2 regions of the Gemella sp. genome follow, and region 1 is predicted to be linked to the other one. Evidence: riboswitches for the same ligand, from Rfam matches in the RefSeq annotation. Region 1 holds a riboswitch; the other holds the start of a gene.
The links. Region 1 has a riboswitch for lysine ahead of ACO6OL_RS03880 (amino acid permease). Riboswitches for the same ligand answer to the same signal wherever they lie in the genome.
Positions count from the first base shown of each region.

Region 2: linked by a shared signal. The riboswitch ahead of lysA (diaminopimelate decarboxylase) and the one ahead of ACO6OL_RS03880 (amino acid permease) in region 1 are both predicted to bind lysine.

Region 1 is NZ_DBHIUF010000006.1:48,268-64,754, reverse strand. It holds gene dltB (D-alanyl-lipoteichoic acid biosynthesis protein DltB) at 1-1,065, shown strand, start outside; gene dltC (D-alanine--poly(phosphoribitol) ligase subunit DltC) at 1,087-1,320, shown strand; gene dltD (D-alanyl-lipoteichoic acid biosynthesis protein DltD) at 1,325-2,491, shown strand; gene ACO6OL_RS03900 (alpha/beta hydrolase) at 2,810-3,640, shown strand; gene ACO6OL_RS03895 (esterase family protein) at 3,671-4,411, shown strand; gene ACO6OL_RS03890 (ATP-grasp domain-containing protein) at 4,437-5,600, shown strand; gene ACO6OL_RS03885 (fructose-bisphosphatase class III) at 5,903-7,849, shown strand; lysine riboswitch at 8,341-8,519, shown strand; gene ACO6OL_RS03880 (amino acid permease) at 8,608-10,104, shown strand; gene ACO6OL_RS03875 (RelA/SpoT family protein) at 10,498-12,675, shown strand; gene dtd (D-aminoacyl-tRNA deacylase) at 12,684-13,136, shown strand; gene ACO6OL_RS03865 (N-acetylmuramoyl-L-alanine amidase) at 13,138-14,583, shown strand; gene ACO6OL_RS03860 (MarR family winged helix-turn-helix transcriptional regulator) at 14,743-15,207, shown strand; gene ACO6OL_RS03855 (ABC transporter ATP-binding protein) at 15,194-16,487, shown strand, end outside.
Region 2 is NZ_DBHIUF010000003.1:38,091-54,577, forward strand. It holds gene ACO6OL_RS01995 (ABC transporter ATP-binding protein) at 1-737, shown strand, start outside; gene ACO6OL_RS02000 (ABC transporter substrate-binding protein) at 793-2,094, shown strand; gene ACO6OL_RS02005 (carbohydrate ABC transporter permease) at 2,319-3,224, shown strand; gene ACO6OL_RS02010 (carbohydrate ABC transporter permease) at 3,236-4,063, shown strand; gene ACO6OL_RS02015 (N-acetylmannosamine-6-phosphate 2-epimerase) at 4,068-4,760, shown strand; gene ACO6OL_RS02020 (hypothetical protein) at 4,760-5,056, shown strand; gene ACO6OL_RS02025 (thioredoxin family protein) at 5,663-5,986, opposite strand; lysine riboswitch at 6,198-6,333, shown strand; gene lysA (diaminopimelate decarboxylase) at 6,429-7,721, shown strand; gene dapA (4-hydroxy-tetrahydrodipicolinate synthase) at 7,788-8,678, shown strand; gene dapB (4-hydroxy-tetrahydrodipicolinate reductase) at 8,681-9,424, shown strand; gene dapD (2,3,4,5-tetrahydropyridine-2,6-dicarboxylate N-acetyltransferase) at 9,617-10,318, shown strand; gene ACO6OL_RS02050 (M20 metallopeptidase family protein) at 10,336-11,493, shown strand; gene ACO6OL_RS02055 (alanine racemase) at 11,580-12,653, shown strand; gene ACO6OL_RS02060 (universal stress protein) at 12,843-13,343, opposite strand; gene ACO6OL_RS02065 (immunoglobulin-like domain-containing protein) at 13,522-13,746, opposite strand; partial or broken gene ACO6OL_RS02070 (YuzB family protein) at 13,759-14,073, opposite strand; gene ACO6OL_RS02075 (TIGR01906 family membrane protein) at 14,159-14,824, opposite strand; gene treR (trehalose operon repressor) at 15,022-15,744, shown strand; gene nrdI (class Ib ribonucleoside-diphosphate reductase assembly flavoprotein NrdI) at 16,051-16,431, shown strand; gene nrdE (class 1b ribonucleoside-diphosphate reductase subunit alpha) at 16,418-16,487, shown strand, end outside.

The DNA of each region.
Region 1 (16,487 bases):
TATTATATATTGGCATTATCAGTAATATTTGCCATAGCGGTATATGGTAAAAGTACGATAATGTTAGCGTACCTAGTAGGTTTCATCCTATATGAATACATATTAGTATTAATAGCCCAAAAAACAGAAAGCAAGAAATACTTAAAAATCTTAGTAGTACTATCAATATTACCACTAGTAATAAACAAAGTATTCGCAATTACTCACCTACATTTATTAGCCTTTATAGGAATATCGTATATGTCATTTAAGACAATACAAATTATGATAGAAATCTCAGATGGGTTAATAAAAGAAAAAATTAGTGCTGTAGAATACATACAATTCTTATTATTCTTTCCAACTGTAAGCGCAGGTCCGATAGATAGAAGTAGAAGATTCATGAGCGAAATGAAAGAAAGAATGCCGAGGATAGAGTACTTAGAATTAGCTGGAGAAGGAGTCTACAGACTAATATTAGGGTTACTATATAAAATAGTATTCTCGACATTAAGCTACCATTATTTAGTAGGTTTAACAAACCATGGCACATTTGTCTATTCTATGAAATACATGTATTTATATACATTGTACCTATTCTTTGACTTTGCCGGATACAGTTTAATGGCGGTGGGGAGCAGTAACATCTTAGGAATAAGAACACCGATGAACTTCGACAAACCATTCCTAAGTATAGACATAAAAGACTTCTGGAATAGATGGCACATAACACTATCAACGTGGCTTAGAGACTTCATATTCTCAAGAGTCTTTATGGAAGCAACAAAGAAAAAGAGATTCAAGAAAAGACTAAATACAGCAATGTATGCCTACATGGTAAACATGGTTCTTATGGGATTTTGGCATGGTTTAACAATAAGCTATATAGTATATGGATTCTACCATGGAATACTTATGGCAGGATTTGAGTACTATCAAAAGAAAAGTAAATTTTACAAAAAGAATAAAAATGAAACATGGTACAAAGTACTTAGTTGGTTCATAACGATTAACTTAGTAATAATAGGTTTATATATCTTCTCAGGAGAACCGTATAAACTAATAAGCCATGTACTAAAAAAATAATAAAGAGTTAGGAGAACAAGCATGATAAAAGAGCAAGTATTAGAAATGTTAGAAGAAATCTGTGAAGACGAAGTAGTAAGAGAAAATTTAGACATAAACATGAAAGAAGAAGGACTAATGGACTCTTTAGCTTTCGTAGAAATGTTAGTGAAAATCGAAGAAATTTTCGGATTAAGCATAGCTCCAACAGAAGTAACATACGAAGAAATCGATACGCCAAATAAAGTAATTTCATATATAGAAAATAGGAAATAAAATCATGATAAGATTAAAAGCATTTTTAATATCAATAGTATTGGTATTAATTACACTTGTAATTTTAGACATGACCCTTCTAAAGAAGATTGAAACTTATTATAAAGTCAATGATAATAGCGTTAGATACAGTACCTCTTTTGAAAAGTACAAAAGTAGGGATATAATAGTCGAAAATATGACTCCGAGAACACTTTTACTTTTGGGGTCTTCAGAGTTAACTACAACGATTAATGAAAATTATCATCCTAAGAAAATATTTAATTATGAAGATTTTAATATTATGCAAGTAGGGGTAGGAAATTCTCAAAACATTATTCATGCAGCAACTATAGGTTCTATAGGTAATGATGTGAGGAATAATGAGATAGTAATGATTCAATCTATTCAGTGGTTTGATAATAAGAATGGTATTTTAAAGGATGCATTTCTATCTAGAATTTCTAGTGAGCATGTTTACAATACTATGAGAAATGATAAAATAAGCTATCAAACAAAAGAAAGGTTTATAAATAGAGTTATAGAACTTTCAGCTTCTAACAAAGAATTAAACAAAAAATATAAGAGTTATAAACGATACTTCTTGAATGGAAAAGGAAATAAATTTACAGAAGAATTTATAAAATTAGATAATTATTTTTATGTTTTAAAAACTAAATTGAATTTTTATAAAAATAAAGGTAAAGAAAATTATCCAGTTAGTGGTGAAAATACTCCAAATTATAATTGGGAAGAATTAGATAAACAGGTAATCGAAGAAGCTAAAGACCGAACTAATAATAATGATTATCAGATTGACAATACGTACTATGATAAATATATAAGAGCTAAGTACGATCAGTTAAAAAATATTTCAAAGAATACAAAATATGATGATTCTGAGGAATATGAGGATTTAGACATACTATTATCTATCGTAAAGGATTTGGATTTAAATATTAAGTTTGCTATTCTTCCTGCTCACGGGAAGTGGAGTGATTATACTGGAATAGGTAGTGAGAAAAGACAAGTTGCCTATAATAAATTAAAAGAAATTGCCAAAAAGAATAACATAGAAGTAATGGATTATTCAAGTAAAGAATATGAAGACTATTATATGTATGATGCAATGCATGTAGGTTGGAGAGGATGGATTGATTTTGAAAGAGATCTTTACAAACTTAAAAAGTAAATTAAGCTATAAACAAAGACTAACACTATGGATATTATTCTTTTATGCAGTAATAATGGGAATAATAATATATTGTTTTGTGACTGATTTTTCGAATGTCCAAGAATATGTATATAGTGAATTTTAGTATATAGGAACGGATTACCATGTGGTAGTTCGTTTTTTTATATTATGTTAAATATGAACATTACACTAGTATATAAATAATCAATTAAAATTAGTTTTCAGAAAAATCATGAAAAATTACACTCAATTAATTGATTTTATAAGAGAAATAAGGTAGAATTATAGCTATAATAATTTAAAAGGAAAATATTAATGAATAGAGATGCGTATTTTTATTTAGAAATGAAAGAGCATGAGTTAAAAGTTCCATATACGGGAAAAAATCGTCGTATAAGAGTACTTTTACCAAAAGGTTATGCTCAAGATGAACATAAACACTATCCTGTAGTGTATATGAATGATGGACAAAATGTTTTTTATAGTGGCGAATCGTTTAGCGGACACTCGTGGAAAGTTATACCAGCGATTAAGAGAAATCCTGATATGCCAAAAATGATAATAGTTGGAATTGATAATGATAATGAGGGAAGAATGAATGAATATGCACCTTGGAAGTTTTCAAGTTTACCGATATTAAATTTTGGTCTGACATTAGGTGGATTAGGTTCTGAGTATGCTGATTTCTTTGTAAATGTAGTTAAACCATTTATAGATAGTACTTATCGAACTAAACCACAACGTGAATATACGGCGATGATTGGTAGTTCTTTAGGGGCTAATATATCGCAATATATTGGTTTAGAACATAAAGATGTCGTAGGATGTCTTGGGGTATTTTCATCTGCAAATTGGTTGAATAAACGGGAATTTGATAGATTTATTTCAAAACATAAGGTCTCAGATCAAAGAGTGTATATCGAAGTTGGAACGAACGAGGGAGATGATACAGATAAGCAATTGGCAAATGGTAACTTAAAACAGTTATATATTGATGCAAGTTTAGATTATTATCGTCAGCTAATTGATGCTGGTTTATCTACAAGTGAGTTGAAATTAAATGTTGTAGCTAATGGTGAACACAGTGAGGAGTGTTGGGCTAAATATTTACCAGAGTGTTTAAGGTTTATAAGTGAAAACTGGTAATAATGTTTTTAGAAAATGGAGGTTTTTAGATTGAATATAGAGAATTTAAGTCATTATAGTGGAAATTTAGGAAGAGAAATGGTTCTTAATAGGTATGGTCATGCGGGATTACCGATTGTTGTGTTTCCGTCATCGGGTGGAACACACAATGAGTATTATGATTTTGGAATGATTCATGCTTGTGAAAGTTTTATAAATGAAGGAAAAGTACAATTTTTCACATTATCTAGTATCGATAGTGAATCGTGGTTATGTGACTGGAAAAATGGTCATGACAGAGCGTTAGCTCATACACAGTATGAAAAGTATGTTATTGAAGAAGCTATTCCATTTATTAAACATAAAACAGGTTGGTTTGGACAAATGATGGCTACTGGTTGCAGTATGGGAGGATATCACTCGTTTAATATTTTCCTACAACATCCGGACGTATTTGGAAAAGTAATTTCACTTAGTGGAGTTTATGATGCTAGATTTTTCGTAGGTGAATATGGAAATGATGAGTTAATATATAGAAATTCACCTAGTGATAATATTTGGAATCAAAATGATGGGTGGTTTATTGACCACTATAGAAACGCTGATATTATTGTATGCACAGGGCTAGGTCCATGGGAACAAGATGGATTACCATCATTTTACAGTTTGAAAAGAGCATTTGAAGAAAAGAATATTTCAGCATGGTTTGATGTTTGGGGCGAAGATGTTGCTCATGACTGGCCTTGGTGGAGAATTCAAATGCCATACTTTTTAGATAAGTTAAATTTATAATAAAGTTAAGAGGAGACAAAGATTTATGAATTACATAGTTATATCACCATATTACCCACACAATTTTCAAAAATTTTCTATTGAGTTAAAAAATCAAGGTATTAATGTACTTGGAATCGGTGAAGAGCCATACGAACAGTTAGATCAAAGACTTAAAGAAGCATTAACTGAGTATTTTAGAGTAAATAGTCTTGATGATGTTGATGAAGTAAAACGTGCTGTTGCATTCTTATATCACAAACATGGGCACATTGATAGAATAGAATCACAAAATGAGCACTGGATGGAATTAGATGCAGCTTTACGTACACAATTTAATGTGTTCGGTTTAAAAGAGCACGATCTTAAAAAGACAAAACATAAATCAGAGATGAAAAAATACTTCGAAAAAGCAGGAGTTCCTGTAGTACCAGGTTTCTTAGTGAAAAAAGAAGGCGATATCGAAAAAGGTGTGAAGAAATTAAAATTACCGTTAATAGCTAAGCCAGATAATGGAGTAGGAGCATCAGCAACTTATAAACTTAAAGATAAGAAAGATGTAGAAAACTTCAAAAAAGAATGGGATGGTACAACACGTTATTTCTTAGAACCTTTCGTTGATAATTCTGATATTGTAACTTTTGATGGATTAGTAGATGCTAAAGGGAATATTGTATTTTATACAAGTATTGTATACTATCACACTCCATTAGATTTATTGAATAATAATACGCTAGATTGGGTTTATTATATCGATAAGGATTTAGATCCAAAATTAGTAGAATATGGTAAAAATGCAGTAAAAGCATTTGGTATGAAAGAAAGATTCTTCCATATTGAATTTTTCAAAACTAAAGATGATTATATAGCAATCGAGTATAATAACCGTCCAGCGGGAGCTTTTGCAGTAGACGTATATAACTTTGCACATTCAACAGATTATTTTAGAGTTTATGCTGAAGTTGCTAATGGAACATTCAATGGATTAAATATTGATGAAAAATATGGATTAGCTTCAACACGTCGTGATTATAAAGATTATGTATATTCAGATGAAGATATTAGAAATAAATATCAAGATAAATTAAAAGCTGTTTTAAGAATGCCTGAAGCTTTTGCTGAATTACAAGGTAATACAATGTATGTTCTTGTTGCTGATACTCTTGAAGAAATGAAAGAGATGGAAAGATTCGTAGGAAAGTTAAAATAAATTTATAGTAAAGTAGGACTGTCCCAAAAGTCCTAAATTTTAACAAAGTGTATATGAGAACTCATAGACGCAGTGGTTTATTGATATCTAAATTTGCTTTATAAAAGCTTTTTAGATGTCTAATAAACTTTGCGGGAGTGACTTGAAAATTGCGATTTTTGAGCACTCCCGTATTTCTTTTATTTTTCCCCAGAGAATAGTGTGTGGTAATCTGTTTAAGTTAGTTTGATAACGTGTACATTTCTTGAATTACTAAAAGAAGTGTGTTAAGATTTAAATGAAAATTATAAAAGGAGAATGGCATGAAAATATCTAAGGAACATTTAGAATTATTAGCAGAAAACTTTCAGAGTATAGATGAAACAACTAAGGAAATAATTAATTTAGAGGCTATATTAACGCTTCCTAAGGGGACAGAACATTTTTTAAGTGATATTCATGGAGAATATGAAGCATTTGATCATATTTTAAGAAATGGTTCGGGTATTATTAAAGAAAAACTTAAAGAAGTGTTTGGTAATAGACTTCCTAGAAAAGATTTAAATCTTTTAGCTACTATTATTTATTATCCAGAAGAAAAACTAAGTCTTATAAGAAAAGAATATGATATATGTGATTATAAAGAGTTTCAAAAGATTACCCTTCTTCGTCTATTAGAGGTAACGCAAGTAGCAGCAAGAAAGTACACGAGATCAAAAGTTAGAAAAATTTTACCAAAAGATTTTAAGTATATTATTGATGAGTTACTTTATAAAATGCAAAGTAGTGATAAGAGTGATTATTATGATAAAATTCTTGAGAATATCATTGAATTAGGTGCGGGTGATAAGTTTATCATTGAATTATCATTAAGTATTCATAAGTTAACAATCGATCACTTGCATATAGTTGGGGATATTTATGATAGAGGTCCTTTTCCGGATAAAATAATGGATAGACTATTAGATTATCATTCTGTAGATATTCAATGGGGAAATCATGATATGTTATGGATAGGTGCTTATCTTGGAGATAGAATATCATTAGCAAATGTAATCAGAATATGTGCAAGATATGATAACTTAGATATTATAGAAGATAGATATGGAATTCCTATTAGAAATTTATTAAACTTTAGTGAAAAGTATTATAAAGATGATGACTGTAAAGAATTTCTACCAAAGCTTTCTAAAGATGATGAGTTAAAATATAGTGAGCATGAAATTATGCAGATAGCTAGAATGCATAAGGCTATGGCAATAATTCAATTCAAATTAGAAAAACAGATTATTGATAAACATCCTGAGTTTGATTTGGAATCAAGAGCATTATTAGATAAAATTGACTTTGAAAAAGAAACTGTAAAAATTTATGGTAAAGAATATCCATTAACGTCATGTAATTTCCCAACAGTTGATAAAGAAAATCCATATTTATTAACGGATGAAGAAGAAAAGATTATTAATAGATTAAAAGAATCATTTATAGCAAGTGAAAAATTAAAAAAACATGTTGAATTATTTATTAATAAAGGTGGCATGTATTGCTGCTATAATGGGAATCTACTTCTTCATGGTTGTATGCCAGTCGATGAGGATGGAAACTTCCAGGAATTTTCTTATGGAGGAAAGAAATATGCAGGTAAGAAGCTACTAGACTTTTTCGATAAAAAAATTCGTAGCATATTTTATTGTGGTTGTAGAGAAGATAATGGGTTGTTCTTTTACTTATGGCAAGGAAGATATTCTCCATTATTTGGTAAATGTGATATGACAACGTTCGAAAGATATTTTATAGAGGATAAATCTACTCATGAAGAAGTAAAAAATGCGTATTATAAACTTAGAGATGATGAAGAGTTTTGCATTAAGTTATTAAATGAGTTTGGTTTAACTAGTGAAGGTCACATTATAAATGGGCATACTCCTGTTAAGGAAACAAAGGGAGAAAATCCAATAAAAGCTAATGGTAGAACGATTGTTATTGATGGTGGAATGTCTAGAGCTTATCATAAAACAACAGGTCATGGTGGTTATACTTTGACTTATAATTCTTATGGTTTACAAATAATGAGTCATGATATATTCCAAAGTAAAGAAGAGTCAATCAAAAACGAGACAGATATTATTTCAACTAAGAGAGTTGTAGATAAATTATGTCGAAAAAAAGTAGCTGACACAGATAGCGGTGCAAGAATAAAAAAACAAATTGAATTACTAAAAATTTTATTAGAAGAATATCGCCAAGGGGCAATTTGTGAAAGATATTAGTTAATATAAATTGATATTCTGACTTTCTATGTATTTAAGGGGGAGAGATATGATGAAGATTCTATTAAGTATACTAGAAATTTTAATGCTAATAGGAATAATAACAAACTATAAACTATTGAAAAAAAGAAAAGAAGAAAAAGAGAAGACTGATTAATTATTGCTTATCTAATTGATAAAAGAAAATATTTCTTGTCAGTATTATAAAATCAAGTGGACTGAGTAAAAAGTCCTAAATTTTAACATGGTTTATATAAAAACTCATAGACGCAGAGGTTTATTGATATCTAAATTCGTTTTATAAAAGCTTTTTAGATATCTAATAAACTTTGTAGGGGTGACTCGACAAAATTGATTTCTACGAAATCACGATTTTTGAGTCACTCCCAATAATTCAAGTGAATTTTTAGAAAAATTAAAATTTTTATTGACAACTATAAAAAAGTATATTATACTAATAAACAGTTAATTGAATATGTACCTCACAAAGTAAGTGAGGTAGAGGTTGCGATTTTTATCAGTAAGGTAATTGAAAGTGTAGGACTTGATGATATTACTTGAAAGGAAACGTCGCCGAAACAATATTAATCCTATGTTAATATTGTTGGGGCTATACTGAACTAAGTATAGAACTGTCATAGTCGTGAGGCTATGTTGCGCTACTAATATCTTGTTTTGGAGAGATAATGTGAAGTATAACTCCGTGCAAATATGGTAGAAGGTTATGCTTTTTTATTTTTATCAAGGAGGTTTTTATTATGACAAACAACAGCAATAACAATAATGCAACAGAAGTAAAAAGAAATTTACGATCACGTCATATTAGTATGATTGCTATCGGAGGATGTATTGGTAGTGGATTATTCATGACAAGTGGTCAAGCAATTCAAAGTGCGGGACCTGGGGGAGCTATTGTAGCGTATCTATGTATCGGGCTTATGGTATATTTCTTAATGACATCATTAGGGGAAATGGCAACATATCTTCCTACATCAGGGTCATTTAGTACATATGCTACACGTTATGTGGATCCTTCATTAGGATTTGCTTTAGGATGGAACTATTGGTTTAACTGGGTAATTACAGTAGCAGCTGACGTAGAATTATCTGCATTAGCTATTAGTTACTGGGAGCCTATGCGAGTACTTCCTCACTGGGCTTGGAGCTTATTATTCCTAGTTATTATTATCGCTTTAAACTCACTAAGTGTTAAAGTTTATGGTGAAAGTGAATATTGGTTTGCACTTATTAAAGTAGTGGTAGTTATTATCTTCTTAGTAGTAGGATGCCTAACTATCTTTGGTATTTTAGGTGGTGAATACATTGGATTCAAAAACTTAACAATCGGTGATGCACCATTTATCGGTGAAGATTCTTCATTATCAGGACAAATCCTTGCAACTCTTGGAGTATTCTTAATCGCTGGATATTCATTCCAAGGTACTGAGTTAATCGGTATTACAGCTGGAGAAAGTGAAAACCCAGAGAAAAGTATTCCAAAAGCTGTAAAACAAGTATTCTGGAGAATTTTAATTTTCTACGTGCTAGCTATCTTAGTAATCGGATTATTAATTCCTTATACTTCACCAGATTTATTAGGAGCTGCAAGTGCTGAAGAAATTGCTAAATCACCATTTACAATTGTCTTCAAAAATGCAGGATTTGCTTTAGCAGCAAGTGTAATGAACGCAGTAATCTTAACATCAATCCTATCAGCTGGTAACTCTGGTATGTATGCATCAACAAGAATGCTTTATGCTATGAGTAAAGAAAAATTAGCTTATCCAATATTTGGACGTGTAACAAAATACGGAACACCAGTTATCTCATTAATCGCAACTGCTGTAGTAGTATTCTTAATCTTCTTAATCCAACTTACAAATGCTAATGCTTATACTTATATCGTAGCAGCGAGTGGATTAACAGGATTTATCGCATGGTTAGGTATTGCATTAAGTCACTATAGATTCAGAAGAGCATTTATTGCTCAAGGTAGAGATTTAAATGACCTTAAATATAGAGCAAAATGGTTCCCAGTAGGTCCAATTATCGCTTTAGTATTATGTATCATCGTTATTATCGGTCAAGACACAGAGCTTATTACTAAAGGAGTGGTTAACTGGAGTGGAATGTTAACAACATACATGGGAGTTCCAATCTTCTTATTCTTCTATCTATATCACAAAATTAGATATAAAACAAAAATGATACCTTTAGATAAAGTTGACTTATCTCAAGATGTAGATGTAAAATAATAAAAAATTTAATCCTAGTTCGAATTCGAACTAGGATTTTTTGGGAGTGACTCAAAAATCGTGATTTAGGAGAAACAAGATTTTGTTGAGTCATCCCCGCACAGTTTATTAGATATCTAAAAAGCTTTAATAAAGCGAATTTAGATATCAATAAACCACTGCGTCTATGAGTTATCATATGAACTTTGTTACATTTTAGGACTTTTGGATAAGCACTTTTTTGATGAACCTATAAATAAAGATGTAGAAGTAGTTTGAATTTTAAATTTATAGGTAGTGAAGATTTGATATAAATACTTAAAATTTGAAATATTATAGTTGAATTACAGGAAATTTTCTCGATTTTATGGTAAAATGAAGGGTAGATTAAATTTAGAAAGAGGAGGAATTTCTGTGAATCTTGAATACCCATATAGTTATCAAAATGTAGAAGATATGGCGAGTAAATATTTATCAGAGGAGCAAATTAAAATTGTAAGAAACGCTTATGAATTTGCAAAAGTTGCTCACGAAGGACAATTTAGAAAATCAGGGGAACCATATATATTACACCCAGTTCAAGTTGCAGGAATTTTAACTGAGCTTAAATTAGATTATGCAACGATTTGTGCTGGTTTCCTGCATGATGTTGTGGAAGATACTAAGTATACGTTTGATGATATTAAAGAAACATTCGGTGAAGATATAGCGGTAATAGTAGATGGAGTTACAAAACTAGATAAAGTAAAATTCCGTTCTAAAAAACAATCACAAGCAGAAAATCATAGAAAACTTTTTGTATCGATAGCGAAAGATTTACGAGTTATTTTTGTAAAACTTGCTGATAGACTTCATAATATGAGAACTATGAAGTATATGCGTGAGGAAAAACAACGTGAAATTTCTAGTGAAACACTTGAAATTTATGCACCGTTAGCTCATAGATTGGGGATAAGTTCAGTAAAATGGGAACTAGAAGACACCTCTCTTAGATATTTACATCCATCACAATATTTTTCAATAGTAGGGATGATGAAACAGAAGAGAAGTGCAAGGGAAGAGAGTATAAAAGATGCATGCTCTAGTATAACATCAATTTTAGCTGATAATAATATAAAAGCACAGGTTACTGGAAGACCAAAACATATTTATAGTATTTATAAAAAAATGGTTAAACAAAATAAAACTTTTGACCAAATATATGATCTCCTTGCGGTGCGTGTTTTAGTAGACAGTGTAGCTGACTGTTATGCAACGCTAGGACTTGTAAATAATCTTTGGGTTCCAATTCCAGGAAGAATTAAAGACTACATCGCAATGCCAAAACCGAATATGTATCAATCGCTTCATACTACGGTAATTGCACCTGATGGACAAACTTTAGAAGTTCAAATTAGGACTTATGAAATGCATGAAATTGCCGAGAAAGGGATTGCTGCACACTGGGCATATAAAGAAGGTAAGAAGGTTAATAAGAATAATAACTTTTATGAAAAATTAAATTGGTTCCAAAAAATTGCAGAAAATGATGAAACTGAAGCAACTGCCGAAAGCTTTATGGAATCATTGAAAGTAGACTTATTAAGTGATAAAATCTATGTGTTTACGCCAAATAGTGATATTATAGAATTACCAAAAGGTTCATGTATTGTTGACTTTGCATATGCAATTCACTCAGAAGTTGGTAATAAGATGGTAGGAGCTACTGTAAATGATAAAATAGAACCATTCGATTATGTGTTATCAACTGGTGAAATTTGTGATATTCGTACTAGTAAAAACTCTACAGGACCAAAACGTTCATGGCTAGAAATAGCTACATCATCACAAACTAAATCGAAAATTAAAGCATTCTTTAAAAAAGCAGCGCGTGAAGAAAATCTAGTTAAAGGTGAAATCTTGTTAAAAGATGAGATTAAAGCTAATAACTTTGATATTGATGAAGTTCTTACAGAAGAAAATATTGCAATTGCTTTAAATAAATATAAATTTGCTAATCTTGAAGAAATGTATGTTGCCATAGGATATGGAGGAATTACAGCGAATAAAGTTTTTGCAAGATTAACAGAAAAAATTAGAAAAGAAAAGATGACTCAAGCAAAAATTGAGAAACTTTTCAATGCAGAAGAAACTAAAAAAATAGTAACTGAAACAGGGGTTTATGTAAAAGGAGTAGATAATATCCTTGTAAGATTATCTAAATGTTGTCAGCCGATTCCAGGAGATGATATTGTAGGTTTTATAACAAAAGGTCGTGGTGTTACAGTTCATAGAAATAATTGTCCTAACTTAAGTGAAGAAGATAATGCAAGATTATTGGATGTTGAATGGGTTGAAAGTCTAAATGCTCGTCGCTACAGCGTTACACTACAAATTCATGCTTTTGATAGAGAACTGTTATTGCAAAACGTTCTATTAACATTGAGTGAAAGTAGAGTTGAGATTAAAAAACTTAATTCTGAATCTAAAGCTGATAAGACATGCGTTATTACGATAGGAATATATGTGAAAAATGTTAATGAATGTGATTATATGATTAAAAAATTACGACAAATTCAAGACGTATACAGCGTAGAAAGAATAGTAAAATAGGTGAATGTATGAAAATCATATTACAAAAGGTAAAAAAAGCTAGTGTTAGTGTTGATAATAAAATTGTGGGAAGTATAGATAAAGGATACTGTCTTTTAGTAGGAGTGCATAAAGAATCTACAGAGGAAGATGCGAAATACTTAGCTAAAAAAGTTGCGCAAGCTCGTTTATTTGAAGATGAAAATGACAAAATAAACCTGAGTCTTAAAGATGTTGATGGGAGTATTTTATCAGTTTCGCAGTTCACCTTATATGCTGACACGAAAAAAGGCAATAGACCTAGTTTTACGAATGCTGCTGGAGCAGAAAAAGCTAATGAATTATATGAAAAATTTAATAAATTTTTAAGAGAAGAAGGAGTAACGGTAGAAACTGGAATTTTTCAGACTATGATGGAAGTGAACATAGTTAATGATGGTCCTGTTACTATTGTTTACGAAAAACTATCAACAGGAAATTAATATGAGAATAAAAAGAAGAAACAAGAATGGAGTATTATTTTTAATATCTGTACTTTTATTAGTGTTAGTTGTAGGTGGAGTAGTTACGTATATTGGAGAAAAGATGAGCTTATCCGCTGAATCTGAAAACAATATTACTATTTCGAAAGAGATTGAACTTAGAACTGGGCCTGACGATACTTATCCTACATTAAAAAAGGTAACAGCTGGTGATAATGTAGAAATGTTAAGTAAATCAGATACTTGGTATGAAGTAAAAACGAAGGATAGTTTTGTTGGCTGGATACCGGGATGGAGTATTTTGGGAAGTGGTCAGAAAAGTCCAGAAGATCAAAATAAGGAAAAGTTAGCTTCATATTCAGTATTATTGAATCCAATTATAAAACAAGATGATAGTTCTGATTATAAAGGAGTATCTTCTAAATCTTATAATTTGAAAACAGCTAAACAGCTAAAAGAGATATTAGAAAAAGATGGAGTAAAAGCAATACTTACAAGGGAAAGTGATGAAACTTATCCTACAAAAGAAGAAATCGCAAAACTTGCCGCTGAAAACTCAGTGGAAATGTTAGTAGATATTGATACCAATAATGATAGTAATAAAGATGTTTTTGGTGTGAAGGTTTATTACTTAACGCAAGAATCAGCTATAGTTGCTAGAAGTATCGAAAAGAATCTTTCAGAACATTATATTTCAAGAGTATCATCATCAGAAAAACAGTCAACTTTTGCGCAACTAAGCGATAAACTTCCACAAGTTAAGCTGATTTCTGGTAATATCGGAAATAAAATTGATGCTGACTTACTAAATGATGAGATTGCCAATAAACAATTCATAGAATCTTTAAAAGATGGTGTTGAAGGGTATTTATACTATTTAATCAATATCGATAATTATAATGCAAAACGAAAAGAACAGTTACTTAATTTACCACAAAAAGGACTTTCTGTGCCTATGTATTATATGAAACAAGATGCATATAAAAATATAGCGTATGGTCTTGATGGTAAGAAAACGATTGAAGATAATGGTGATGCTATTGTTTCGCTAGCGATGATTGCAAAATATATCGGTAAAGATGAAGCAACTGTGGAAGAACTTGCTTCTTGGGCAGGTAATAAATACTACATCAGAAATCAAGGGACTCAACCTACGATTATTACAGCTTTCGCTGAAAAATATAATCTAAAAGTTGAACGTGTTGAAACTGATAAATTAGTAGAAAACTTGGAAGATGCACTGAAAGACAATAAACCTATACTTGTTAGACTAAAATCAGGTGTATTTGGTGATAGAGTAACATATAAAGTTATTCGAGGTTACGAAGATGATAAATTCTATATAAATGATCCGAATGACGATGATGTTAAACTTACAAGTTATAATGGTTTCACAGAAAATGATATTAAAAATAACCTAGCTCAAGCATGGGTATTTAGCAAATAGAAAAAAAGATTAATCTAGAAAAATTCTAGGTTAATCTTTTTTATTGAAATAATTAAATTATCTATTGACTTAAAGATTAAAATAAAATATAATAGTTAACGTGGTTAACTAATTAGTTAACGTTGTGAACTAAGTGATTAAAATAGAAGGAGGGTACAAATGAGTAAAAGTGAAATTTCATATCATAAAGCAATGGATATGATGGAAGAATTTAGGTTGATAATGAAAAGATTTCATAAGAAAAGTGATGCACCGTATAGAAAACCTGAATTTCAAGCAATGTTATTTTTGTCTTGTAAAGAAAAAATTACGATGCAGGAATTAGGGGAAGAACTACATGTGACAAAACCTAGAGTCACAGCACTTGTAAGTGAATTGTTAGAAAAAGATTTTGTTGTTCAAAGTACGGATGAAAAAGATAAAAGGAAAAAATATCTTAGTTTATCTGAAAAAGGAGTCGAATGTATAGAATCACATAGAAAAGCTTATGAAGAATGGTTCCAATCTATCTGGAATAAATTTGATGTAAGGGAAAAAGAAGCGTTTGATATATTATTATCTCGAGTAAATGAGATTTTTAGAGAAGAATTATCTGATAAGGAGGAAAATAATGAAACTAATTAAATATTTAAAAGGTTTCTTGGTGCCGATGATATTTTTAGTTGCGATATTAGGCGTTCGTGTTGTAGCAGAGCTAGCGCTTCCGACATATACAAGTAATATTGTCGATAAAGGTATTCAACAAAGCGGTATCCAAGATGCTGTACCAGAAAAAATAAGTGAAAAATCATTTAAAGAGTTACAATTATTTATGACTGATGATGAGATTAAAAAAGTTACGGCTAAATACACTAAAGATGGTGATGTTTATAAACTTGATAGTATAAGTGAACAAGAACGTAGCGAACTAAATGATATATTTAAAAACGCTATGACTGTTGTATCTGGTGTAAAATCTGAAAACTTAGATTTAGATAAGGTTGCAGAAGGTGTCAAACTAGGACTAGTCAAGAAAGATAGTTTAATAGAACAAAAAAATAAATCAATTAGTGACTTAGGAAGTTCAGCTGATATGATAACAAAACAAGCTGGTATTCGTTATGTTAAAGAAGAGTATAGAAATAATGTAGGAATTGATACTAATGAGATTAGAAAAAATTACCTAAAAGAAGTTGGAATAATGATGATAATCGTAACATTTATTTCAGGTATTGGAAGTATTATTTCGAACTTTATAGCGAGTAGAATATCTTCGAAAATAGCTTATAACTTACGAGAAAAACTTTATAACAAGGTATTATCATTTTCTAAACAAGATATCGATAAATTTTCAACTGCTTCATTAATTACAAGAAGTACAAATGATATTCAACAAATCCAAAATGCTTTAAATATGATGTTATTTATCGCAATATATGCGCCGATGATGGCAGTTTACGGAGTTTATAAAGTTACACAAACCGATACTGGAATGACTTGGATAATTGCATTAGGTGTAGGTGTCTTAGGTTTAACATTAGGAATAATTTCATTTTTAGTAATGCCGAAATTTAAAATTATGCAAAAGCTAATTGATAGAGTAAACTTGGTAACTCGTGAAGCATTAACTGGTATTTCTGTAATTCGTGTTTTTGGTCGTGAAAAATATGAAGAAGAAAGATTCGATAAAGAAAATACAGTTTTAAAAAATGAGCAACTTTTCATCAATAGAACTTTATCAGCGCTTATGCCAATGATTATGCTAATTATGAATGGTATTGCATTATTAATAATCTGGGTTGGTGGAAAAAATATAGATGCTGGTAGTATTCAAGTTGGGGATATGATGGCGTTTATAACATATACAATGCAAATAGTAATGTCATTCTTATTCTTTACATTCTTAATGATGCAATTACCTCGTG
Region 2 (16,487 bases), on a different contig from region 1:
GATTAGAAGAGCTTTTAGATCGAAAACCAAAAGCACTTTCTGGAGGACAACGTCAGAGGGTTGCGCTAGGAAGAGCTATCGTAAGGAGTCCTAAGGTATTCCTTATGGATGAACCGTTATCTAATTTAGACGCTAAGTTAAGAAGTAACATGAGGGCGGAAATTATTAAAATTCATAATACATTAGGAGCTACTACGATTTATGTAACGCATGACCAAACTGAGGCAATGACAATGGCTGATAGAATTGTAGTAATGAAAAAAGGTGTTGTTCAACAAGTTGGAAGTCCTAAAGAGATTTATGATCATCCAGAAAATCTATTCGTAGCAGGATTTATCGGAGCGCCTACAATGAACTTCATGAGAGGTAGAGTTGCCGAAGGTAATTTTGTAACTAAAGATGGAGGAGAAATAGAAATTCCGGTAGGTTACTATGATAAATTGAAAGAACTAGGATATGAAGGTAAAGAAGTAGTTCTAGGAATTAGACCGGAGAATATATCTAATGATCCACTTGTACTAGAGACATATTCACATGCTAAAATCACTTCGAAAGTAATTGTTGCAGAGTTATTAGGTTCTGAGTATATAGTACACACAGATTTAAACGGTGAAAATATCAAAGCTATTGTACACTCAAGACAAAATATTAAAATGGGAGATGAGTTAACATTTGCTTTAGATATGAATAGAGCTCATTTCTTCGATGTAGATACAGAACTTAGTATCTTGGAATAATTTAAATAAGACGTCAAATTTTTAAAAAACATAACAAAATAAGGAGGCTCATATTATGAGAAAATTAAATAAACTGCTTGCTGTAGCAGCAACTACAGCACTTGTGCTTACAGGATGTGTGGGTGGTAAAAAAGAACAAAAACAAGCAGACCCGAATAAAAAAGTAGAAATTACTTATTGGGATTTCCCACAATTTACAAAAGATAAAGAATTCAAAAAAACTGAGGATTTTGATGCAGCGTTAATCAAAGCGTTTGAAGCAAAGAATCCAAATATCAAAGTTAACTACCAAAAAATAGAATTTACAGATGGACCAGCTAAAATTGAAACAGCTATTCAATCGAAAACAGCTCCAGATGTAATTTATGATGCACCAGGACGTGTAATTGCTTGGGCAGCTAAAGATTTATTGGTTCCATTAGATGATGTTGATAAATCAAAATTAACTGATGCAGCAGTTAAGGCGTCTAGTTACAAAGATAAACTTTATATGTATCCACAAGGGGTAGCACCATTCTTAATGGGAGTTAACAAAGACTTAACTGATAAATTAGGTGTAACAGACCTTCTACCGCTTAATAAACAAGATAGAAGCTGGACTGTTGAAGAATATGAAAAATTCTTAAAAGCAGTTAAACAAAAAGACTCAAGTATTACTCCAGCTTTATTCTACACTAAATCACAAGCAGGAGACCAAGGACCAAGAGCATTTGTAGCAAACTTATACAATTCTTGGATTACAGATGATGCAATCAGCAAATACACTATTAATGATGCAAATGGTGTTAAAGGATTAGAGTGGGTTAAAAAAGCTTACGATGATGGTTTATTAGGACAAGGTGTAGCTTTAGAAGCTAAAGATGCTCTTGAAGCATTCAAATCAGGACGTGCAGCAACTACAATCTTATTCTCTCCTGGTATCGCAGCTTCACACGCATCTGGATTTAACTACAAATTCTTACCATTCCCTAACAATGGAGGAAAAGCTAAATACGATTATCTAGTTGCAGGACCAGCCATCTTTGATAATGGTGATGCAGATAAAGCAGCAGCAGCTAAAAAATTCGTTGACTTTATGGTTAATGATAAAGATTGGGGTAAACGTACTCTATTAGCATCTGGTAACTTCTCAGCTAAAAAAGGTGAAACAGGATTATATGATTCAGAAGAACTTAAATTTGCTGAAGGATTAACTGGACAATACGCTCCATACTATAACACAATTCCAGGATTTGCAAAAATGAGACCGCTATGGTTCAACATGGTTCAAGGTGTATTAAATGGAAAAACTACACCTAAAGAAGGATTAGATAAATTTGTTGAAGATGCAAATAAAACAATAAAAGAAGCATTGTAATTTGACGTATGAAGGGGCTGACCCAAAAGTCCTGAAATTTAACAAAGTTCATATGAGAACTCATAGACGCAGTGGTTTATTGATAGCTAAATTCGCTTTATAAAAGTTTTTTAGTTATCTAATAAACTGTGCGGGGGTGACTCGACAAAATCTTGTTTCTCCGAAATCATGATTTTTGAGTCACTCCCTTTTTTAGATAAAAAATAAACTTTTTAGGAGGTTCTATGAAAACTACTAAGAAAAGAAGAAAAATAGACTTTAGTGCATATCTATTTATTTTGCCAGTTAGTTTATTTTTCATAACATTTGTTTTAGTCCCAATGTTACGTGGACTGCAGTTATCATTATATAGTTTTGCTAAAAAGAATCCAGTATTCGTCGGGCTTAAACACTATTCTGATTTAATGTTCAGTGGAAGTGGAGCAACAATTCACGAACCATTCATGAAATCACTTATTAATACGATTATTGTGACAGTGGTTGCAGTACCTATAGTAGTATTAGTATCTATATTTGTTGCAGTAACGATTTACAATAAGAGTGCAGTAGTAAGATCATTCTTCCGTGGTGTATTCTACATTCCAGCGATTTCTTCTGTAGTGTCTGTTACTGTAGTTTGGGCTTGGATTTATCATCCAGAATATGGAATTTTGAATTATGTATTTAAGTCAATGCACTTAATTAGTGAAAATGTTGACTGGTTAGGAAATCCAAGTACAGCATTATATGCTATTATTACGATTTTGATTACTACTTCATTAGGTCAACCGATAATTCTTTATGTTGCTGCTTTAGGTAACGTGCCAAAAGAATTATTAGAAGCTTCAGAGATAGATGGAGCAACCAAATGGCAAGTATTCACAAAAATTACTTGGCCGCTGATTAAACCAACAACATTATATATTGTAGTTGTGACAACAATCAACTCGTTCCAAATTTTTGCTCTAATCCAGTTATTAACTGCAGGGGGACCGAACTACGGAACAAGTACAATTATGTATCTAGTTTATGAAGCAGCAATTAAAAACGGAAATCATGGTGTAGCTAGTGCGATGGGTATTATCCTTGCTGTAATTATCGGAATAATTTCGATCTTACAATTCAAGTTCCTATCTACAGATAATGATTAGGAGGATTTAGAATGAAAAATATAAGTATTTTTAAAATAGTATCAATGATAATATTACTTGGGTTAACTATATTCTTTATTTTTCCATTTTATTGGATTGCATCAGGATCATTTAAATTACAAGATGTAGCGATAACAATTCCACCAGAGTGGTGGCCATCGACTCCAACATTGGAAAACTACGAGAAGTTATTCACATCGAACACTTTAAGATGGTTCTTTAACTCAGTATTTATTTCGGTAATGACAACATTTTTAGTTTGTGCAACATCAGCATTAGCAGGGTATGCATTAGCTAAGAAAAATTTCCCAGGTGTTAAGATAATATTTATGGTGTTTGTGGCAGCAATGGCATTACCAAAACAAGTAATTTTAATACCTTTATTAAACTTAATTACTGAATTTAACTTAATGAATACATACTATGCGTTAATTCTACCAGCAGTAGGTTGGCCGTTTGGAGTATTCTTAATGAGACAGTTCTCGCAAGCAATTCCAACAGAATTACTTGAATCAGCAAGAATTGATGGTTGTGGTGAAGTAAGAACATTTATGAATATCGCGTTACCAATCATTAAACCTGGTATCGGTGCATTAGCGATCTTTACATTTATCGCAAGTTGGAACGATTATTTCTCACAATTAATCTTCTCTAATACACCAGACATGTCTACATTACCTTTAGGGTTAGCAGCGTTGGCACAAGGGCAGGAGTTCTCTAATGACTATGGATTACTAATGGCAGGGGCATCATTAGCATCATTACCGATGATAATCGTGTTCATTTGTTTCCAAAATTACTTTACTCAAGGTGTTACTTTAGGAGCGGTGAAAGGATAATCTTATGGATAAACAACAATTAATAGAATATCTAAAAGGAGAAATGATAGTTTCTTGTCAAGCATTACCAGGAGAAGCCTTATATAAAGAAGAAGGTGGAGTAATGTGTCTAATGGCCCAAGCCGTTAAGAATGCAGGAGTAAGGGCTATTAGAGCTCAAGGTGTTTTAGATATTAAACAGATTAAAGAACAAACGAATTTACCAGTAATTGGTATAATAAAAAAATCATATGAAGGATATGCTTCATATATAACTGCAACAATGGATGAAGTTGATAAATTAGTTAAAGCTGGATCTGATATAATAGCATTGGATTGTACGAATAGAGAACGTGGAGACGGTAAAACTCCAAGCGAATTCGTAAGAGAAATTAAAGAAAAATATCCAAATGTATTATTGATGGCAGATATTTCTAATTTAGAAGAAGCGATTGAAGCTGAAAAAGCAGGAGTTGATTTTGTAGGAACTACTATGAATGGTTATACGCCGTACACAGCAGATTCAAAACAATTCAATCCAGGTTTAGTAAAAGAAATCGTAGAAAATGTAAAAGTTCCAGTTATTGCAGAAGGGAAAATCCATACTCCACAACAAGCAAAACAAGCGTTTGAAGCGGGAGCGCATTGCATAGTAGTAGGTGGAGCAATAACTAGACCGCAAGAAATTGCGACAAGATTTTTAAGTGAGTTGAGATAATGAGTATAATAGTTTTATTGGCATATTGGTATACCTATAGTAAATGGTATATATTAGGATCGTGGTTTATCACACATATTTTAAATATAGCATTCAAGAGATTATGGCTTTCACCACTATTAATAAATGCACTTGCATTAGGAGTATTATTCATAGGGATATATTATAAATTAATAGAAGGTCAAGAAGTAGGGGCATCAGTGCTAAACGTATATATGCCGATAGTCTTTTCGAGCATTATCATGAATTTGTTAATATTTACAATCAGAAAAATCAAGCTGAAATTGAAAAATTAAATCAGTTTAATTTTAAAGATTTATAAGTATATAAGAATATAAGGAATCTTGGATTTGAGAGAAATAAAAGGAATTATGGGTTTTAAACTCGTAATTCCTTTTTGAAATAAATATGCTCTATAATAAATATGAGACGGAAGCCAAAATTTTAAAATTTAATAAAGTTCATATTAGAGTTCATAGATGCAGAGGCTTATTGATACTTAAATTCGTTTTATAAAAGCTTTTTAGATATCTAATAAATCACTGCGGAAAGCGACTCGACAAAGTCTTGTTTCTCCGAAATCCCGATTTTTGAGTCACTCCCTTCCATTTAAAAACTAGTTTCAGGTTAAATTCTAGTTTTTTATTTTTTATTTGAACTGGAATTTACTTTGGGAATTAACAGTAATAATTTTACTATATCTTATAATATTGTACATTATAGATTTTTATAATATAATGAAAGTAATAAGAGATGTCTATCCTCCTCCCCCGTTGTTATTTTTTGGAGGAGGGTCGACATCTCTTTTTTGTGTTACTATTTTATTTGACTCATAGTACAATGATAACAGATAAGCAGTCCCGCATTCCGTAGGAGCTCGGTGATTTTTTATCTTTCTTTTTTTATTTCATCTGTTCACTCACATTACTTACTTTTTCTAGGATTTCATCTAGGCTGAAGTAGCCACTTTTTTGAATAGATAGTCTTCCTTCGATATATACTTCTACAGTTGGTGCTGAGAGAATACCTCGTTGAGCAGCGATTTCCATATTTTCTTCTAGTGAAATATAGTATGCTAGAATATCTTTGTGATCTTCTTGCCACGTAGTAATTCTGTTTTTTATTGAGTGACATGGCATACATGTGGTTGTTCCGTATTGAATAATCGCTATGTCATTGTCACTAATAATTTTATTTAAGTCGTCGTTTTTTGTGAAGTCAATCATATTTTATCTTCCTTTTGTTATTTTAGCAAGAAGCAGTGAAGTTTGCTGTTTTTTTAATATGTGTATATTATAGTTGTTTTAAAAGTTAATTACAACTATTATTAATTGTGCATATACATGGTTCAAAAATAGGGTATTATAAAAATTTTCTGAAAACTATTGACAATAAGTTTAAACCGTGATATTATTTATACAATGCAAATAGATAAGTATTATAAAAAGAGGCCGCGATGACTAATTTAAAAGGTAGCATCGCCGAAGTGATTAAATTCACTGGGGTTATGTCGAATAGGCATAACACTGTCATTAGAAAATGCCCATTTTCTTCATGGTGAGCTTTTTATAATAAGGGCAAGAGGAATAGGATAGAATTATAAGCTAGACTACAAGGACCTTTTGTTCTTGTAGTCTATTTTTTATAACTTATTTGAAGGAGAAGATAATGAGATTATTTGATGGTATGACGATAGAAAATGGTGAACTGAATATTTCGGGTGTTGGAGTAAGTGAATTAAAAGCTCAATACGGTACACCGCTTTATGTTTATGATGAAAATATGTTAGTGAACCAATGTAGAACTTTTATTAATAATTTTAGAAGTTCAAAGTTCAATACAGAAGTTCTTTACGCATCGAAAGCTTTTAGCTGTTTAGAGGTATTAAGAATTGCGAGTAGAGAAGGTTTAGGTGTAGATGTGGTTTCACTTGGTGAAATTCACACAGCATATAAAGCTGGATATGATATGAGACGAGCTTATTTCCACGGAAATAATAAAACTCGTGAGGAACTACAATATGCATTAGAAGTTGGTGTAGGAACTATCGTCATAGATAATGACTATGAATATGAAATGATTAATGAAATCGTAAGAGAGAGTGGGAATACTGTAGATGTACTTCTAAGAATTAATACAGGTATCGATGCGCATACTCACGAATACATCAAAACTGCAAAAGATGATTCGAAATTCGGTTATTCAGTATATGATGAAACAATTTATGATTTAATCGCAGATATTAATAATCAAAGTAATCTTAACTTCGTAGGATTCCACTCACACATCGGATCACAAATTTTTGAAAAAACTTCATTTTTCGAAGCTGTAAAAGTGGTTATGGAATTTACGAAAAAAGTTCAAGAAAGATTAGGTTTAACTATAAGTGTTCTTAACCTAGGTGGAGGTTTCGGAGTTTATTATACTGATGAAGATAGACCTTTTGAACTTGCTGAGTTTTTAAGAGAGTATATCGAAGTGGTTGAACGTGAAAGTGATAATTTCGGCTTAGATTTAACTAAGGTAGTCATTGAACCTGGTAGGAGTTTAACATGTAACGCTGGTAGTACATTATATAGCGTTGGTGGAGTTAAGAAGACTTTTGCTGGTCGTGAATATGTGTTCGTTGATGGAGGTATGGCAGATAATCCTCGTTATGCATTATATAAAGCAAAATACGAGGCGATGTTAGTTAACAAGATGAATGAAGAAGCAGATACAACTTATACAGTAGCTGGTAAATGCTGTGAGTCTGGAGACATGCTAGTAATGGATGCAAATTTACCTAAAGCTGAGCAAGGTGATTTATTATTAGTATCATCAACAGGGGCGTATAACTATAGTATGAGTAGTAACTACAACAGATTACCGAAATTACCAGTAGTATTTGTAAAAGATGGAACTAGTCGCCTAGTAGTAAAAGGTGAGACTTTAGAAGATTTAATTAGACAAGATATATAATTTCAAAAAATACAAAATAAAATTAAAAATATAACAAAATAAAAGAGACACAAGGAGAACAAGATTATGACAATTTATACAGGAAGCGGAGTAGCAATAGTAACACCATTTTTCGAGGATGGAAGTGTAGATTACGAGACATTTGGAGAGTTAATTGAATTCCAAATTAGTGAAGGTACAGATGCGATTATCGTAGCTGGAACTACAGGGGAAAGCTCAACAATGCCTGATGATGAACAAGTAGCGGTTATTAAATTTGCGATTGATAGAGTGGCAGGACGTGTACCGGTTATCGCAGGTAGTGGGGTTAACGATACAGCTCACTCAATTAGATTAAGCCAAGAAATTGAAAAACTAGGACCGGATGCATTATTAGTAGTAACTCCTTACTACATCAAAACTAGCCAACAAGGTTTAATCGAGCACTTCGAAGCAATTGCTAATAGTGTTGATTTACCAATCGTACTTTATAATGTACCAGGAAGAACTGGGCAAGTTATGGCGCCTGAGACTATTTTACACTTATCTCAGCACAAAAATATTGTGGCATATAAAGATGCCGTAGGGGATATTGCTCATACTTTAGCAGTTAGAAACTTAGTAGGAGATAACATCGATATTTACTCTGGGAATGATGATATTAACGTACCGATTATTTTAGCGGGTGGTAAAGGAACAATTTCTGTTTTGGCTAACGTTTATCCAAAAGCGACACACTTAATGTGTAAATATGCTTTAGAAAGACAAGTAGATAAAGCTTTCGCTCTTCAGTTTAAATATTTAAACTTCATCCACATGTTATTCGCTGAGCCAAATCCAATGCCAGTTAAAAAATGTGTAGAATTAATCGGAAAATCTGCTTGTCACTACCGTCTACCGATGACACATGTTGCACCAACGTTAGCGACAAGATTAGAGCAAGAGATTGCAAGACTTAATTCATTACAAGGAGAGTAAAAATGAGAGTTTTATTAAGTGGTTATAATGGAACTATGGGACAAGTTCTAAAAAACTATATTCAAGACAGTACTGATTTAGAAATTGTTGCAGGTGTAGGTCGTGAATTACTAGAAGAAAAATTTCCGACTTATACTTCATATGAAAGTTTAGAAAAGGTGGCTGATGTGATTATTGATTTTTCTCATCACGCTGGAACTGCTGAACTAGTGGAGTATGCTAAACGTACTGCAACGAAGGTTGTAATAGCGACAACTGGTCATACTGCAGAAGAATTAGAATTAATCGATGAATTAGCTAAACAAGTAGGTGTAGTTTATGCTGGAAATTATAGCTTAGGAGTAAATGTCTTAGTAGAATTAGTAAAAAAAGCTAGTGAACTTTTACTAGGATATGATATCGAAGTTATTGAAAAACACCATAATAAAAAAGTAGATGCACCTAGTGGAACTGCTAAAATGTTAGTGGATGCGGTTAAAGACGTAGAAGATTATAATAGAGTCTATGGTCGTCATGGAGACATGAAACGCCAAGAAAAAGAGATTGGAATTCATGCAGTTCGTGGTGGAACTATAGTAGGAGAACATGAAGTGATTTTTGCTGGAGAAGATGAGGTAATCGAGATTAAACATACAGCTCTAAGTAAAAAAATGTTCGCCAAAGGATCTGTTACAGCAGCACAATGGCTTAACAGTGTAGAAGAACCTAGATTATATTCTATGAAGGATGTACTAGGTATAGAATAATAAAGTCAGAAGCGATTCAAGGAATACTATAAGATGTTTTATTGTGTCGCCCCTGTGAAGCTTATAAAAATATTTATAAGTGGAGTGGTCGGTATACCACTTAAATTAAAAATACTATAATAAAGTTAGATTGACATATGTAAAAATTAAATATAAAATAGAAAAAAATCATATAGATAATAGGAGAAAGAAATGAAATCAACAGAAGAGATTATTAAATTTATAGCAACATCTAAAAAGAAAACACCGGTTAAAGTTTACGTTAATTTTAATGCTGAAGTAAAATTTCCAGAAACTTTAGAAGTTTATGGTGAAGGGAATTCAAGAGTTATTTTTGCGGACTTCGCTGATTGGGTGGAATTTTACGAAGCTAATAAAGCTGTGGTAGTAAATCACCGCGTAGAAAATGATCGTCGCAATAGTGGTGTACCTATGATCGATTTAACTCAGTTTAACGCTCGTATCGAACCAGGTTGTTCAATTCGTGAACACGTTAGTATCGGTGATAACGCGGTTATTATGATGGGTGCTGTTATTAATATCGGGGCTAAAATTGGTAAAAATACTATGATCGATATGAATGCTATTTTAGGTGGACGTGCTGAAGTTGGAGAAAATTCTCATGTTGGTGCTGGATCTGTATTATCAGGTGTTATTGAACCAGCTAACGCAACACCAGTACGTGTAGGGAACAATGTTCTTATCGGTGCTAATGCGGTAGTATTAGAAGGTGTACAAATCGGAGATAATGCCGTTGTTGCAGCTGGAAGTGTAGTAACAAAAGATGTAGCTAGTGGTGATGTTGTAGCGGGAGTACCGGCACGAGTAATTAAAACGCGTAGTGAAGTTGCAGAAGAAAAAGTAGACATTATTGCAGAATTAAGAAACTTATAATAAAGTAGGAAGAGAAGATGAAAGTAATTACTGAAGAGAATTTAACATCATGGCGTAGACATCTGCACCAAAATCCAGAGTTATCATTGGAAGAGCATAAAACTAAAGAATTTATCGCTAGTATCTTAAAAGAATACGGTATAGAATATCAAGAAACTCTTGAGACAGGGTTAGTAGTGATTTTTAAAGCAAGCTTAGAAACTAAGGATACGATATTATTTAGAGCTGATATTGACGCACTTCCTATTTCAGAGGAAAATGATGTTGATTTTAAATCAAAAAATGATGGAGTAATGCATGCTTGCGGACATGATGGACACACGACTATGCTTTTAGGAAGTGTTATAGAAGCGGCTGATTATTATAAGAGTAACGATACTAAGGTAAATAGTATCTTTGTATTTCAACCTGCGGAAGAAACTTTTGGAGGTGGAAATTTATTAATCAATGATTTTGATTTTACACCATATAACATTTTAGCAAGTTATGCCCTGCATATGAATCCGGATTATCCTGAAGGGCATATAGTTTCTAAACCAAAAGAAATTATGGCTAGTGCTAATGAATATAGAATTTATATCAAAGGGCGTGCAGCTCACGTTGGTTTAAAAAATACTGGAATCGATGCTCTTAACGTGGCTACAATGTTCTTCCAAGAGATGTTAAAGCTTAATGCATTACATACTAAAGCACGCAATACCAATATTATTCATATCGGTAAAATGTACGGTGGGGATGCGATGAATGTCGTTGCTGAGAATGCATATTTGGAAGGAACGATTAGAACATACAGTATGGAAGATTTGGCGACAATCAAAGCTGCGATTGAAAATACGCATGTAGGACTTGAGCATCTTACTGGAGCAAGTATTCGTGTTGATTTTGCTGAAGGATATCCAGCGGTAATTAACGATGAGGTTCCATATCAAGTAATTAAAGAAGTCATAGAAAAAGAAAGTATTGACTATATTGAATTAGAAGAAGCTTATCTATATGGAGAAGATTTCTCATTCTTTAGTAGACTTTCTCCTATAAACTATAGCTTTTTAGGTTTAAGAAACGAAGAGAAAAACTATGTTTCGGGATTACATACACCAACTTTCAACTTTGATGAAAAAATACTAAAAGTAGGGGTTCAATATTACCTTGGAATATTGAAATATTATAATAAGTAATTTTTTGATTTTTTAGTGAGATAAACGGGAGTGATTTAAAAATCGCGATTTTTGAGTCACTCCCGTTTAATTGAGAAAGGATCTTTATGGCAACAATTGAGTTAAATTACAATAATATACGACAAAATGCAATAAATTTAAAAGAACAAGCACAGGATATTATAGCCGTAGTTAAAAATAATGCGTACAATTTAGATTTAAGAGAATGTGTAAAATTATACTCAGAAGTAGGAATTAATTATTTTGCTACGACAAAAGAGGAAGAGTGTAAAGTAATAAGAGAAACATTAGGAAAAGATGCTAATATCTTTCTTTTAAATCCAACTTATGACTTTGCATTAGCAAGAGAATACAATATCGAGATAAATATAGCGAGTCTTGAATATTTAAAAGAAAATATTGAAAGACTGAAAGATTTAACGTTGCAGTTGGAATTCGCTGGAAGTATGAGACGAGCTGGAGCGAAAAATCTGGAAGAAGTACTTGAAATCATAGGTTTCTGTAAAGAAAATCATCTAAAATTAAAAGGATTTTGGTCTCATTTTTCATTTGCGGATGAGTTTGATGGTTTCTATGAAAAAGAAAAAGAATTGGTGCTAGCAGTTCTTGCTGAGGCGCAGAAAGTTTATAATTTTGAAGTAGTTCATTTGCAAAATAGTGCTTCATTTTTACGTGATGGTGCTTTCGACAAAACAACACATCAGAGACTAGGGATTATTCTTTATGGAGCTATGCCTTATGATGTGAAGGAAAATCCAGTTACTTTAAAAAATTTAGTTATTAAGAATCCAATTACTGTTTACGGTGAAATAATTAATATAGTAACCTTGAATAAAGGTGAATGCATAGGGTATTGTAATTCTTATATAGCTGATGCTAATAAAAAAGTAGGAATTGTTAATATTGGCTATGGTGATGGGATACTTAGAGATAGATTAAAAGGAAAAACTTGTATAATTAATGGTAAAGAAAGAAATATTTACTCAACTATGATGAGTCATTTAGTTGTTGAAATAGCTGAAGAAGAACAAATAGGTGATAGAGTTTATATTTATGATGACAAACAACAACTTCATGATTATACTAAGTACTTTGGACCGAATTCTGTCCAACTTGCAGCTTTGAATTATAATAGTTTAAAAGTAAAAAAGATATATTAAAAATAAGGAGGTGACTCAGAAATTAGTTTTGTAGAGTCACTCCCTATTTCATATTTGTAAATTTCAGGAGTAATTAAAAGAAAGAAGTGATTCATGATAAACATGAGTCACTTCTTTAAAAAAAAGGAAAAATTTTAAATGAATTTAAATTAATAAATATTAATCTAAATATATTAGAGATACTTATTCTTATTTTTCTTGTTCTTCTTGGAATTTTTTAGCAATTTTCGCTTCAAAATCTTGAGGGATAGAACTTTGTTTAATAACGATTACGTCAGATTTAGCATATCTAACGATACCTTCAGAAACTGATCCCATAAGCATACGTTTGAATCCAGTTAATCCTGAAGATCCACAAACTACAAGGTCAATACCTTTTTCGTCAACGATGTCTTCGCTAAGAACAATTTTAGGAATACCTTGTTCAACGATACCGAATACTTTAGTTAGGCCAGCTTCTTTAGCAGAATCCACATAACTATCAACTAATTCTTTAGTACGTTTATAGAATGAGTTAAAAATATATGGATCTGATAGACCAGAAGTTGCGATTGTCGCATCAATAACAGAAGCGATGTATAATTCCGCATCCTCATTTCTTAATGCTATAGCTACAGCATTTGTAAATGCCCACTCAGCTTGTTTAGAACCGTCTACTGCGACTAAAATTTTAGAATATTTGTTTTCCATGATCAGAACCTCCGATTTCTATTTCTTTACTTATATTATATCACATTTACAAAAAAAGTAAACGCTATTTTCATAAAAACAGTATTAATTTTTAAAAATAAAGTAAAGAAAAACCTACAAGACTATACAACTCTGTATTTTCCTATAGGTTTAATTTTTTTAATTTTATGAATGTTGATTATACGTTTTCATCAATCACAGTGATAAGCCTTTTTCTCTTGTGTTCTTTATCATCTATTGTTACTCTATATACTAGTTCATAAATTCCTGGCTTAGTATTATCTACTTCGCCTTCGATAATAAGATCATCAAGATAAGATTGCCCAGCTTTACGAGCAATTATTCCTTCTTTACCTAAATCTACCTTTTCTCCTACTTTAATAGTAGTATTCTCAGGAATAATAAAGTAAAAAGTACGCTCAAGACGACGCTCAAGACGTTTTCTGTATTTTTCTTCATCTTCTGCACTCATGCGATCTCTAAGTTTTTCATCAACTAAAGGCATTAGTTCGACTTCAGTATCGGCAATACAAATTCTACTATTAACAAGGGTAAAGGTTTGAGTTCTTCCAGGTCCACAATAAGACTGACATCCTATGATAAATTCAGCATTAGGTGCTTTCTTTTTCAATTTTGGGATTAAAGTTTTAAGATTAACACCAAGACAATCATCGCATAATCTAAATGTTACTTTATCTTCAGTAACAACATTTTTATCATTTTGAGCCATAATTTATCCTTTCGTATTTTATTTATTTTAAACTAAAATTTATTATATCACATAATCTTTATAAATAAAATTTTAAAACTACAGCTTAAGTGGAAATTATTTTAAACTTCTTCTTGAATATGTTATTTACTACAAGAAATGATACAAATAAAATCAGTATATGTAAAATTATCGTTGTAATTAGACTTATAAAGAATTGTTCAGGAACCATTTTTATTAAATTGGATTCTTCTGGACTTAATAACCAAAGATCATTAGTGAATAATAATTGATGGAATTTAATCCAAAACGATGTGAAATTGTATGAAATAATACCAGCTAATACTATGACTAAAAGAATAAAAGCTAATAATGTTTTATTAAATGTTTTTGTGATATAAAACATAGCGTAATTCTTATATACTAGTGCTATTAGAATAGTAGAAAGAATAAATATAATAATAAAGAATATCATAAGATTGAAACTTACATTATATAATACTCTAACATCTTTCATATGAAGGATATCTTTTTCAGAAAACCAAGTTGTATTTAGTTCGGCTTTGTTAGTAAGATATTCTAGTAGATTGGTTGTATTATTTATTAATTCATCGTCTGTTGTATTAATACTAGGGGCTAAATTTTCTCTTAGATAGAAATTTTTATAAAAATTTAGATTAAAACAATTGTAAAATATTATACCGAGTATTGCACTAATAAATAGTGAAAAATTTTGAATAACGATTAGTGTTTGTCGCAAATATTTGTTCATAAAAGTACCTCCGTGTAATATTATACCACATGAAGAGTGGTGAAGTTAAGGGATTTTTCTTGGCTTTGGTTTACATATTTACAGAAATTAACAAAAAAATAAGAATTATAAAAGTTTTTGAGTAAAAAATATTTAATATTTATATGATTTATGTTAAAATATATACATATAGTTATTTATTTATTTTGGGGGAAATCATGAATAAGTTTTTTAAGATCTATTTAGAGTTAAGAGAAAAAATAGAAAATAGGCAATATAGGTCCAACTCGCTTTTGCCAAGTGAAAATGAACTCGCAAGAGAATATGATGTTTCTAGGGAAACTATAAGAAAGGCATTGTTATTATTATTAGAAAATGGATATATCCATAAAATTCAAGGTAAGGGATCTATTGTTCTTGATGTTCATAGATATAGATTACCAGTAACGGGACTTTTAAGTTTTAAAGAACGCAGGCAATTTCAAGATGTTGATGCAACGACTAAGGTATTAGTAAATGAGGAAGTTGATGCTCCTGATTTTTTAGTACGCCTTGGACTTGTGAAACGTGATGAAAAACTAATTTACTTGGTTCGTCAGAGATTTGTAGATGGAGAAGCAGTAATATTAGATAAAGATTATATAAGAAAAAGTGCAATTGGAGAATTACCTACAGATCGTGTGGAAGAATCACTATATGAGTATTTGGAAAATGATTTAGGTATAAAGATTTCATATGGTAATAAAGATTTTAAAATCGAGCCAATTAGTGAAGAAGATTCTACATATATCGATTTAAATGGTCACAAACATATTGCAGTATTGCGAAGTGATGTATACACAGAAGGAACAGATTTCTTGCACTATACAGAGAGTCGTCACAGAGTGGATAAATTTCATTTTTCAGAATTTGCTAGAAGAAAATGCAATAGAATAAATTAATTTATTCTATAGAAGAGAACTTTGAACAATATTATTTGTTCAGAGTTCTTTTTTGTAAAATTTCAAGTGAAAAATTCTTAAGTATTTTTTTTTACTATAATATTTTTCACTATAATTTTGTCTAAAAGTTAATAAATTAACTAATGAAATATTAAATAAGTATAGAAATTTTGAAAAATATTTTCATGGATTTTCAAAGTGAAATTAATCATTGAAAAAATAAAAAATAGAGTGTATAATATGTATATGCGATAAATTTCCGGGAAATAATCCTCGGAAATATTTTTATGGGGGTGTGAGGAAATAATGAAGATTATTGTTTATTCATTGACTGGAAATTGTAAAAGATTTGTAGACATGTGTGAAATTCCCGAAGAAGATGTAATTTACTTACAGGATATTGATTACGATGTTAATTTTGATTATATCTTAATAACACCGACATTTGGTTTTGGAGAAGTACCAGTTGCGGTCTCTAAGTTTTTAAAAGAGAACTATAAGTATTTAAAAGGTGTTGTTGGTAGTGGGAATAAAAATTGGGGTGAAAGATTTGCCAATGCTGCTGAAATTATTAGCAGTGAGTATAATATTCCGCTACTAATGAAAATCGAATTACATGGCAATAAAAAAGATATAAGTGATTTTAAAAAAATATATTTGGAGAGTGTAGAGAATGGAGAAATTTAATCATATTGAACTAAATAATGAAGTAACAAAAAGAGGCGATAATGGATTTTTCAAAT